DNA from 3 places in the Paenibacillus sp. BAC0078 genome. Region 1 is predicted to be linked to each of the others. Evidence: predicted binding sites of a transcription regulator. Region 1 holds the regulator's gene; each other region holds the start of a gene.

Region 1 (4,194 bases):
CCTCAATTGATATCGCTATCGTAAAAAAACGCAAAACAGCGGGCAGACAGAATACTGTCTCACCCGCTGTTCATATGTTCACGCCTCTCTATCTATTCGGCAAGCTGTAGCCATCACCGATCGCACTGCCGTCGGCAAAACGGTAAAACTTGTAATAATAACGTCCGTCCTGCTTATAAAAAAGCTGCCAGGCATATTCCCCGTTGTACACTCCCGGCAGCAGCCGCTTAATCGTACTCCCGGGAAGCTCCGAAGCTATAATCGAGCGGATCTGCTGCTCGGAGGTTCCTTTGTCCACCTCTTCAGCATACACGTCGTTGTCGCCTCCGGCCGGTTTGCCGTCCACGGTATACCGGACCCAGACCATAAGCTGCTTTCCGGCGTCATTTTTGCCCGTCAGCACCCAATACACCGAATTTTCATCCCAGACCGATTTTTGGGCCTTCGTTACCTCTGTCAAGCCGGCCCTTGCTTTGGCGATATCCCGGGCTGCGCTGCGTTCGTTCCACTGGTCCTTCATAATGTAAGCATAGAACTGGCTTAACCCGAACAGAAGGAGCAGAAACAGGAATATTCCCAGCAGAAGCCATTTTCTCCTTTTCTTCAAAGTACAGCTCCCTCTCCATATAATTGCTCATGTCGCGCTAATTTACCGCTTCAGGAGTCCTTCAAAGGTCTCCTGCGCCTTGCGGCGGATTTGCTCCTCGTCCAGCGTCAGGCACTCTCCGTTCTTCACAACCTGCTTGCCGTCTACCCAGACATGTGCCACATCCTTCGCACTAGCCGAATATACCACATGCGAGAGCAGGTCAGAATGCGGGAGGAAATGCGGCTGATCAATATCAACGGCAATGAAGTCGGCCTTCATTCCCGGGGCGAGCCGGCCCACATTGTTCAGGAAAATCGACTGTGCGCCGTATTCGGTCGCCATCAGCAGCGCTTCCGGGGCCGGAACCGCTGTCGGATCGCCACTGACGCCCTTGTGGATCAGTGCAGCCAGACGCATCTCCTCGAACATATCCAGATTGTTGTTGCTTGCTGCCCCATCGGTTCCGAGAGAGACCTTAACACCCGCACGCAGCAGCTCCGGTACCCGGGCAACCCCGCTGGCCAGCTTCAGGTTGCTGCCCGGATTATGGGATACACCGACATTGTAGCGGGCAAGGATCTCGATCTCCTCATCATTCAAATGCACACCATGAGCGACAAGGGATGGGCGTGTGAACATGCCGAGCTTCTCCAGATGCGCTACAGGACGCAGGCCGTAATCTGCGGCATTCTGCTCCACTTCGCGCCGTGTCTCCGACATATGCGTATGCATCGGCAGGTCCAGATCATGAGCCGCCTGTACGAATTTTACGAAAAAGTCCGGAGGGCAGGTGTAAGGCGCATGCGGCGAAATCATCGCCGTAATTCGTCCGTCAGCCTTGCCGTGCCAATTACGGGCAAAAGCAACCGCTTCCGCCAGCTTATGGTTCTGCACTTCTTCCGGACACAGGCCGATTACGCCGCGCATCAGTACAGCACGGATACCCGACAGCTCCGTAACCTCAGCGACCCGGTCCATATGATCATACATGTCCAGGAAGGTTGTTGTCCCGCCCTTAAGCATCTCCAGCACAGACAGGGAGGTTCCCCAGTAGACATCCTCTCCGGTGAATTTTTCTTCCATCGGCCACATCTTTTCCTGCAGCCAGCTCTGAAGAACCATATCATCCCCATAACCGCGCAGCAGCGACATTGCCGTGTGCCCATGTGTATTCACAAGACCCGGCATAAACAGCAGACGGCTGCCGTCTATAGTCTGTGTGCCAGCTTCAAGGGCTGGCTTCTCTTTCCCTATGTAAGTGATAAGATCATTTTCTATGGTCATATAACCGCTCAGCACCGGCTTATCCGTTCCCGGAACCAGAAAACGTCCGTTGATAATTACTGTCTTATTGCTGCTCATCTTCCACTTCGTCCTTTCCATCATGCAAATAATAAGCCAAGCTCTGCAAATCAGTTGTAAAGTCAGCAGCGTGAACGCGAATATTGGCCGGGGTCTTCAAAATGACCGGTGCAAAATTCAGGATCGCTTCAATGCCTGAGTCTATCAGAATGTCGGCCACGTTCTGAGCTTCGCTGTCAGGCACTGTGATGATTCCGATACGGATTCCCTGTTCACGAATCGTGCTGCCCAGCTCTTCCATCGGCTGTACGGTAAGGGAGTTGATCATCTGCCCTACCTTGGGTGCATAGGAATCAAATACAGCGGTGATTTTCATGGTGTCCTTCAAGTAAGCATTGTAATTTGATAAAGCGTGTCCAAGATTACCGGCACCCACAAGCGCCACGTTAATTTGCTGGTCCAGCTTTAGAATATGGCGGATTTTCTCAATCAAATAAGACACATCATAACCGATGCCTTTTCTGCCGAAATCACCAAAATAGGCCAAATCCTTGCGGATCTGCGCCGGATTAAGATCAAGCTTCTGCCCCAGCTCCTGAGAAGAGACGGTGGGAATTTCACGCTTCTGGAGATCGTTCAGGAATCGCAGATACACAGGGAGTCTGCGAACGACGGCCTCCGATATTTTATCTGATTTCATATTTTCTCCTCCTCAAAGTTTGTATAGCGATGCTTCCTTGGTATTCTTCGTACAAACTCACTTCGTAAGCATTCACCAAGTTTGTTAACGCTTCGTAAGTATAGGGCCGTCCTCTAGCCTCCCATACGGAGAAGGCTGCTAAAGGACGGAATGTACAAGCTAACCCGAATATTATAAAAAAACTATAGCAGGTTCAAAAACTTCAAGAAACGCCGCCGTCCGCTAGCCATTCGGCAATCCGCGGGACCATCTGGTCAGTCAGCATATGCTCCATCTTGGGTCCGGGCAGCGAATACAGGAAGTATTTTCCATAATAAGATTCAATAACTCTTGTATCATATACAATTACGATGCCGCGGTCCTGCGCAGTGCGCACCAGCCGCCCAAAGCCCTGTTTGAACCGGATCACCGCCTGAGGGACAGACAGCTTCATAAAAGGATTCTTCTTCTGCGCCTGCAGCAGCTCCGCCTTGGCCTCCGCAAGCGGATGGTTTGGCGGCTGGAAGGGCAATCTGACAATAGCCAGACAGGTCAGCGCCTCGCCCGGAATATCCACGCCTTCCCAAAAGCTGCTCGTCCCAAGCAGCACAGCAGCGGCGCTGTCCTGAAAACGCCGGATTAGCTTGCTTCGGCTGCCGCCCTCTACACCCTGCCCCAGTACACTGATATCCTCTGAGGAGAGCGCCTCCTTCAGCGGGTCATAAACCTGGCGGAGCATTTTGTAGGAGGTGAACAGCACCAGCATGCGGCCCCGGGTAGCCACCGCAGCTTCGGCCAGCGAATGCACCAGCTTATCAACAAACCGGGCATCGCCCACACTGCCTTTGACGCTGGGAAAATCGCGCGGGATGACCAGCAGCGCCTGCTCCCGGTACCTGAACGGCGAGGGAAGCAGGGCTGTCATCAGACGCCCTTCCTCTGCAGACTCGGCAAGTCCAAGATTATCAATCATGAACTGGAAAGATTTATCTACAGAGAGGGTGGCGGAGGTCAGCACAATGCTTTTCTTTTTATCGAAAAACAGCTCCTTGAGCTGGGCGCTGACATCCACCGGAACGGCATAGAGCTGGAGTGATTTGCCACGGTAATTGCTGCTGCCTTCCATCCAGTAGACATTATTCTCGTCATTCAGATTCATAAAGAACCGGACCTGCTCGCGAATAGAAGCCAAATCCTTGAACAATCCGCCGATATCCGTCACCAGACTGTCCGAAGTGGACTGGCTCTCCGTCTCACGCATCTCGCTGAGCATCTTGTCGCCTTTACGGATAATTTCGCTGAGACTGAGATTGAAGGTGTTCTCAATCTGGGCCAATTCTTCCCACGCATTTGGTTTGCTGCCCGGCAGAAGACGTGTAACGAGTTGTCCCGCTTCCCCCGCTGCGGCATCACTGCGCTCCGGCAGAAGGCCAAACAGCCTGTCGCTGAGCATATCCCAGGATTCCTTCACTGTGAGCAGCTCGGGATAGATCCTGTCGATTACACCGCTCCATTCCGCCGCCTGCTCACTGCCTGACGACTGCAGCATTTGACGCAGCACCGGGAGCTGGCCGCTCTTGCTGTCCTTATACAGACGCGTGAGCGTATGGGCAACAGTGAAATA
Region 2 (4,194 bases), on a different contig from region 1:
CAACTGCGGCAATGCTTGCAATTCTGTTACTGGCTCCGGTAGGCATAGATCAGCAATCGAGGATTCCCCCAAAGTATTTTCCTTATATGAAGCTTGCAGCCATGCTGCTTGTTGCTTCCAATTACTTCATTCTATCATCGGCGCTTGCGCTCAGCTTTCTCGCTCAGAGCGTTACGCTGGTGCTTGGAAAGGTGGTGAGATCATGAATCTGGTGGCTAACATTCTGACCAAGGTTGCAAAGGCAACGGTAGGAACGAATTGTTTCTTATTTTGGTACAAAGGCGACATTCCAGCCGAACTTTTAAAAAAATAGGCGAGAAAGCAGGTTGATTCCATGAATGCTATATCCGTTACCGAAACCGCTGACGGATCTGCCGGGATCATTACTGTTGACTTAGAGTGCATCTTGTTTCTTAAGTGCAATACCTTCGAATCACAGTCTATCCTGGTACATACGAGGGACGGCGTATATTACATCATGGGACCCTTGCGTTACTGGGTGAACGCGCTTAACAGCACCGGATGCCACTTCAGCATCGTAGATCGGGGAACGGCGGTCAATATTGATAACGTGGCGCGTCTGGAGAGAACATATAAGGTTGCTTATTTTGACGATATGAGCTGCCAGAGTTCTATTAGCTGTACGATTGCCTATCATCGTTATAGACTTGTTGAACAAGAATTAACCCGAATGAATCCAAACATCATTGTTTGTTAGGTGCTAACACGAGGGGACTGTCCGATGACAGTTCCTTTTTTCTTGAAATGCTCAGGTACATACCCGAGGAATGCAGAGATAGGTAACTGGAATGATAAATTTTACAAATTAAAACCCATATAATATGGAAATACCCCCTTAATTTCATCAAATGAAAGCGCTTTGAAAACAAATCAAAAAAAACTTTATACTTTGTGAAAGATTTCACTATGCAAGACGAAGAGAATGTGATAAGATAAATGTGTAGAGAAAAACAACCTAAAAATTGACAGGAGGACGAGGGAGATGGCAGTTAAGAACGAAGTCGCCGCCCAAGTGAAACAAACCACCGCTGAAGAGTATGTTCAGACTTTGGTGGATAAAGCAAAGAAAGCTCAAGAAGCTTACATGGCGCTGGATCAAGAGCAAGTCAACACAATCGTTCATGCAATGGCGCTCGCAGGACTCGACAAGCACATGTACCTGGCTAAGCTGGCTGTAGAAGAAACTGGCCGCGGAGTATACGAAGACAAAATTACGAAGAACATCTTCTCAACTGAATATATCTGGCACGGAATTAAATACGACAAAACAGTAGGCGTTGTTGAAGACAATCAATATGACAGCTTCCAAAAGATTGCTGAACCAGTCGGAATCATTATGGGGATCACACCTGTAACGAATCCAACATCCACCACGATGTTTAAAGCACTGATTGCAGCGAAGACACGTAATCCTATTATATTCGGTTTCCATCCATCTGCGCAAGAGTGCAGTGCCGCAGCAGCAAAAATTCTTCATGATGCAGCCGTTAAAGCCGGCGCTCCTGAGAACTGTATCCAATGGATTGAGCTGCCAACGATGGACAAAACAAACGCACTCATGAACAATCCGGACGTTGCGCTTATCCTGGCAACAGGCGGTTCGGCAATGGTAAAAGCAGCTTATAGCTGCGGTAAACCGGCTCTTGGCGTAGGTCCTGGTAACGTGCCTGCCTTCATTGAAAAGAGTGCCGATATTGATCAAGCGGTAACCGACATTATTCTGTCGAAGACTTTTGACAATGGTATGATCTGTGCTTCCGAGCAAGCTGTTATCATTGAAGAAGCCATCTTTGATCAAGTGAAGAAGAAAATGATCGCCAATGGCTGCTACTTTGTAAATAAAGAAGAAGCTGCCAAGCTGACAAGCGGCGCAATGAACGTTGAAAAATGCGCAGTTAATCCGGCAATCGTAGGTCAATCCGCAGTGAAGATCGCCGAAATGTGCGGCATTCAAGTTCCTGCAGGTACTAAGATCCTGGTAGCTGAGCTTGAAGGCGTAGGTACTAAATATCCGCTGTCCGCTGAGAAATTGAGCCCGGTTCTTGCTTGCTACAAGGTTAAGAATGCTGATCAAGGTATCGAACGTGCAGCACAAATTGTTGAATTTGGCGGTATGGGCCACAGCTCGGCCATCCACTCCAACAACGAAGAAGTAATCATGAAGTTCTCTAACCGTCTGCAGACCGGACGTATTCTCGTCAACTCGCCATCGACTCACGGCGCTATCGGCGATATCTACAATACGAATATCCCTTCATTGACTCTGGGCTGCGGATCTTACGGCCGCAACTCGGTATCGCAGAACGTTACTGCCATCAATCTGATCAACGTGAAAAGGGTGAACCGTCGTACCGTGAATATGCAATGGTTTAAAGTACCTGACAAAATTTACTTCGAAAAAGGCGCTACTCAATACCTGGCTAAAATGCCTGACATCACTCGGGTTGCTATCATCACTGACCCTATGATGGTTAAACTGGGCTATGTAGAAAGAGTTGAACACTATCTGCGTCAACGTCAAACACCTGTAGCCATTGAAGTGTTCTCGGAAGTTGAACCAGATCCATCGACAACTACCGTAGAAAAAGGTACTGCCATGATGAACAGATTCCAACCGGACTGCATCATCGCGCTTGGCGGCGGTTCCCCAATGGATGCTGCAAAAGGCATGTGGTTATTCTATGAACATCCAGACGCTGATTTCAACGGCCTGAAACAAAAATTCATGGATATCCGCAAACGCGTATACAAATTCCCTAAGCTTGGAAACAAAGCGAAATTCGTAGCGATTCCAACTACTTCGGGTACAGGTTCTGAAGTAACTTCTTTCGCGGTTATTACTGACAAAACAACAGCTAACAATACTAAATACCCATTGGCTGATTATGAGCTGACTCCAGACGTTGCAATCATCGACCCTGAGTTTGTATACAGCCTGCCAAAAACTGCTGTTGCTGACACAGGTATGGACGTATTGACACATGCCATCGAAGCTTATGTTTCCGTAATGGCTAGTGACTACACTGACGGTCTGGCTATCAAAGCTATCCAATTGGTATTCCAATACCTTGAAAAATCAGCACTCGAAGGCGACAAACTGGCCCGTGAAAAAATGCATAATGCATCTACACTTGCTGGTATGGCTTTTGCCAACGCATTCCTGGGCATCAACCACAGCTTGGCGCACAAATGGGGCGGTCAATATCACACAGCTCATGGACGCACCAATGCCATCCTAATGCCGCACGTTATCCGTTACAACGCTAAGAAACCTACGAAGTTCGCTTCGTTCCCTAAATATTCGCACTTTGTAGCTGACGAGCGTTATGCGGAAATCGCACGCATTCTGGGATTGCCTGCACGCACAACCGAAGAAGGCGTAACAAGCCTGATCAATGCAATCCGCGATATGAACAAAAAACTCGGCATCGAAGAGTCGTTCCAAGCGCTGGGCTTTGATCCTAAGGACTTCGAATCCCGCGTAGACTATCTGGCTGACCGTGCATTTGAAGACCAATGTACAACTGCCAACCCTAAGCTGCCGCTGGTTTCCGAGCTTGCTGACGTATACCGTAACGCATTCTACGGCAAATTCGAGAACTAATTAGCAATCACTAGATAAACAAATAGTTTATAGGGTAATATGGGACTGGATGTAAGTGACAAATATCACCGAAAGAGTGATATTTGTCACAGTCCATTTCCAGAAAATAAACTAAAATGTTTATATAAACAACGATCCCGGTTATGTAGAAGCTATTGTGAATTTTATTACAACCAACCATATCTTTGGGATCACGAGACACGGGATTAACCTTCAAGCCCGCGATCTCTACAAATATAATAAATATAAATGGAGGGATTTAGCATGTCGGTGATTGAAAAAGATGTACAAGAAGTAAAATCGGGTTGGAGAAGTTTCGTAAAAGGCAAATGGGCTAAGAAAGTCGATGTTAACGAATTTATTTCCAAGAACATCAAGCCTTATGAAGGAAACGAAGATTTCCTCGTAGGTCCTACCAGCAACACAACTGAACTGTGGAAGATTATCTCCCAGCTGAGTAAAGAAGAAAGAGAAAGAGGCGGCGTATGGGATGTTTCCCTGGATACTGTCTCCACTATTACTTCCCACAAACCAGGCTACATCAACAAGGACTTAGAACAAATTGTTGG
Region 3 (4,194 bases), on a different contig from region 1:
GTCAGCGCGCGGTCATTCGTGGAGCTGTAGCCGCTATTTGATTTGATCGCTCCGCCTCCGGTCTTCAGCCATGCTCCGGTGAGTGCCGGAAGGCAGGTGATGCTGCGGACATTCATGCCGCCGTTATCATGATGCTGCAGACCGTTGCCGATGTGAATATGTGAGACTCTGGCTTCGCCGTACATTTTGGCGAGCTTCTCAATGTCGTCCACTGCAATGCCTGTGATCTCTGCAACCCGCTGGGGCGGATAGGCGAGCACATGCTCGCGCAGCTCCTGATGGCCTATCGTATACTGCTCAAGAAAAGCATCATCCGTCATCCCATCCCGGAACAGAATATGCATCAGCCCCAGCGCCAGCGCCGAATCCGTGCCCGGATACAGCGGCAGGAACCAGTCCGCCCACTGAGCTGTCCGGTTGCGGTGCACATCAATGACAACCACCTTTGCGCCCCGTTTGCGGGCTTGCTCGGTGTAGACCACCTGGTGCATGTTCGTGCTGATAATGTTGCCGCCCCAGACAATGATCAAATCGGCATTCACCGTATCCTCAGGACTTGTCCCGCCGCCAAAGCCCATCGTATATTTCCAGCCGGCGGTGCCCGCCGAATTGCAGATAGCCCGTTCCAGGCGGCTTGCGCCGAGCCTATTAAAGAACCGCCGGTCCATCCCTTCCACGCTAAGCACGCCCATGTTACCGTAGAAGCTGTACGGAAGGATGCTCTCCGGTCCGTATTCTGCTGACAGCTTCTTGAAGCGGCCGGCAATTTCGCTAATTGCCTCCTCCCAACTGATCGGCTCGAAGGAACCGCTGCCTTTCGGTCCTACACGGCGCAGCGGGTGAAGCAGGCGTTCCGGGTGATGCACCCGCTCTGCCATATTCCGCACCTTGTTGCAGATAGCTCCCTTGGTCACCGGATGTTCAGGATTTCCCTCTACCTTAATGATTTTGCCATCCTGCTTATGCACCAGAAGTCCGCATGTATCGGGGCAATCCAGGGGACATACCGCCGGAAAAATCCCATCTCCGCTGAAGCTCATTGCTCGCAGACCTCCTTGTCTATTGAATAGTTGTATTCTATATATTCTATAGCTGCAACTGATTAACGTAAAGAAAGCAAGCGAAACCTCCTGATTCGTCCCCCTTATTCCCGGGTAATAGAGCTTATGAAACACTCCCTATGAACTCGCCTGAATTCGCCGTGAGCCCGATTTCGTTCCCCCGAGTCGGAAAGCACGGCGAATTTTGTGTCTGCAGACCATCCTTCCACACAAAAAACACTCCCCGAAAAATTCCGAAGAGTGCCTCTATCATCATCTCAGCTCATGTGAGCCGGAAATATTTATGCGTGTTTCTTCACACCAGCAGCGGAGATGCCTTCCACGGATGGAGCAGCTGCTGGCGCTTTGCGCAGATAAGCCATCCAGTAAGCGAACGCGACGAAGATTGCACCGCCCGTGAGATTGCCCAGCCAGACCGGAGCAAAATTGCCGAAATATTGCCCCCAGGTAAAGTGTCCTTCAAATATAGCAGCAGGGATAAGGAACATATTGGCTACAACGTGCTGGAAGCCGATGGCTACAAACGCCATGGTTGGGAACCAGATCCCGAGAATTTTTCCGCTGAAATTATCTGCCCCGTAAGAGAGCCACACCGCCAAAGCAACGAGCCAGTTACAACCAATACCGGAGATAAAAGCCTGCAGAAAGCTGGCATCAATCTTGTGGCCGGCCATATCAACGAGTTTGTCCAGATATACGCCATCTGAGGTGAGGCCCACGACGTGACCGAAGAAATAAGCGACGAACAAGGCACCAGCCAGATTGCTGATTGTAATGAGCACCAGGTTCTTAATGACTTCCCAGAGAGAAATCTTCTTCGCCATAAAAGCAAGCGGCACCGCCATCATATTTCCTGTCAGCAGTTCCCCGCCGGCCAGCAGCACCAGGATCAGTCCTACCGGGAAAACAGAGGCTCCGATAAAGTTGGCGATTGAGCCCCATTCCTTTGGTGCGCCTGCAATAACGCGAATATCCAGCAAAAATCCGAGCGCGATGAACGCTCCCCCCAGAAAGCCAAGAATAAGTACGGTGCTGAGCGGATTGTGTGCTTTCTTGATTCCGTTCTCCACCGTGACTTCGGCAATCCCCTGCGGTTTGTTATAAGCCATGATTCCTATCCCCTTCTAATTACTTAAAATTTGTTCCTTTATGCCATTGTAGCGCGTCAACTACCACATTTACGTGATAATTATCACTACAACGAAAACTAAGTGAAAGTTTTCACTGACATGTCAAATTTAACACGGACACAAAATGTGATCAGACAAACTGAAAATATTAAATGTTTGTTACAGTTGCAAAATTCCATGTAACATATTTCCTCAATTACCTCCTGACACGCTAAATAATCGGCCCAATTGCACCGATATCTGAGTAAAGGAGGTGATGAGCTGTTCCCATACTAACTGAAAATGGGTGCTTACATAATGAGGAATAACACGCGACGAATCACCCTGGCTCTGCTATGCCTGATCTTATTCGGAGCTACTGCAGTCCCTTCGGCTGTAAGGGCCGAGCGCAATCCATTCGTGGATATAGAGCGCAGCTATGCTCGTCAAGAAATTATTCACCTGTTCTACAGGGGAGTCCTTCAAGGATATGGCAATTCAAAGTTCAAACCTTTGCAGCCAATTACCCTTGCTGAGATGGGCACTTTGATGTCCAGGGCATTATCCATTCCCGTTTCCGACGTGGACTACCCGCTAGCAACGGACGAGATGCCGGATTGGGCGGCCCCCTCCATACGTTCGCTCTTGTCCGCAGGCATCCTGCAGGACCAGACGATACACAGGAGAAGTACAATTACCCGCGAGAGCTTGGCTGTGTGGTATATCCGGGCCTTTGGACTGTATGACCTGGTCCAACAACAGGGGCATGTGCCTACGTTTAAGGATGCTTCTTCTATTTCCGAAGAAGCCCGAGCAAGCGTCTGGGCGGCCCAGCAGCTCCAGCTATTCCAAGGAGATGAACAGCACCGGTTCAACCCAAAACAATTGGTTGACCGCCAGAGCGCCGTTAAAGTAACTGCTCAGGCTTACCTGTTGTTTAATGATCCCTCGCGGATACAAGACCTGCTAGAGCACGGAAATGGATTACCGGAAGACCCATCGCTGGAACAATTGCCGGAGGAATCCACTGTTCCCAGAGGCGTACCACCAAGAAATACAGATATCAAAGATCCGCAAAATCCGGTTACAACTGATTTACCAACAACAATTCCAGTTCCATCTGCTTCAAATGCACCAACACCGGCACCATCTGCTTCACACGCACCAACACCGGTACCATCTGCTTCACATGCACCAACACCAGCTCCACCTGTTTCACCTGCACCAACACCAGCTCCACCTGCTTCACCTGCTCCAACACCGGCTCCACCTGCTTCACCTGCTCCAACACCGGCTCCATCTGCTTCACCTGCACCGACACCGGTGCCACCTGCTTCACCTGCTCCAACACCGGTGCCAACGGCTCTACCTGCACCAATGCCGGTGCCATCCGCTTCACATGCACCATCGGTGCCATCTGCTTCACATACACCTACACCGATGCCATCTGCTTCACCTGTACCATCAGCTTCACCAGTTCCGTCCGCTTCACCTGCACCAACAGCTTCACCTGCTCCATCGGCTTCACCAGTTCCATCCGCTTCACCTGCACCAACAGCTTCACCTGCTCCATCGGCTTCACCTGCTCCATCGGCTTCACCTGCACCAACAGCTTCACCTGTACCAACAGCTTCACCTGCTCCATCGGCTTCACCTGCACCAACAGCTTCACCTGCTCCATCCGCTTCACCTGTACCAACAGCTTCACCTGTACCATCGGCTTCACCTGCACCAACAGCTTCACCTGTTCCATCTGCTTCACCTGTACCAACAGCAACACTAGCTCCGTCCGCTTCACCCGTACCAACAGCAACTCCGCCTGTGTACAAGGCAGTTGATTCTATCCAGACTACTACCGATTCAATTGATGCTTCATTCAATGTATCTGTGGACAATTGGAAGCTGGCTTACGTGACCTTGGATGTGTACGGTGCTGAGATTACACCGGAGCTTTTGCCGCCAGACCTCAAAGTCTCGATTACAGATGAATACTCTGTACTGGCACCGGATGGGACGGTAGCAAG

What was found. The regulator Rex, encoded in region 1, represses fermentation and respiration genes when NADH is low (regulators of the CRP and FNR family bind a similar motif). The targets are predictions, from matches to a motif close to TTGTGAAATATTTCACAA.
Region 2: adhE (bifunctional acetaldehyde-CoA/alcohol dehydrogenase) is a predicted target of Rex. The motif match lies at 911-928, and genes of this name have one in related genera.
Region 3: ACX1DY_RS19950 (formate/nitrite transporter family protein) is a predicted target of Rex. The motif match lies at 2,271-2,288, and genes of this name have one in related genera.

The regions. Positions count from the first base shown of each region.
Region 1 is NZ_JBTLRW010000016.1:12,595-16,788, reverse strand. It holds gene ACX1DY_RS23650 (hypothetical protein) at 1-110, shown strand, start outside; gene ACX1DY_RS23645 (cell wall elongation regulator TseB-like domain-containing protein) at 89-607, opposite strand; gene ACX1DY_RS23640 (amidohydrolase) at 650-1,951, opposite strand; gene ACX1DY_RS23635 (redox-sensing transcriptional repressor Rex) at 1,938-2,591, opposite strand; gene dinG (ATP-dependent DNA helicase DinG) at 2,794-4,194, opposite strand, start outside.
Region 2 is NZ_JBTLRW010000004.1:146,552-150,745, forward strand. It holds gene ACX1DY_RS10005 (accessory gene regulator ArgB-like protein) at 1-206, shown strand, start outside; gene ACX1DY_RS10010 (cyclic lactone autoinducer peptide) at 203-313, shown strand; gene ACX1DY_RS10015 (LytTR family transcriptional regulator DNA-binding domain-containing protein) at 335-718, shown strand; gene adhE (bifunctional acetaldehyde-CoA/alcohol dehydrogenase) at 1,004-3,625, shown strand; gene pflB (formate C-acetyltransferase) at 3,890-4,194, shown strand, end outside.
Region 3 is NZ_JBTLRW010000011.1:19,809-24,002, reverse strand. It holds gene ACX1DY_RS19955 (molybdopterin-containing oxidoreductase family protein) at 1-1,040, opposite strand, end outside; gene ACX1DY_RS19950 (formate/nitrite transporter family protein) at 1,343-2,170, opposite strand; partial or broken gene ACX1DY_RS19945 (S-layer homology domain-containing protein) at 2,474-3,061, shown strand; gene ACX1DY_RS19940 (hypothetical protein) at 3,255-3,596, opposite strand; gene ACX1DY_RS19935 (hypothetical protein) at 3,603-3,977, opposite strand; gene ACX1DY_RS19930 (hypothetical protein) at 3,992-4,194, shown strand, end outside.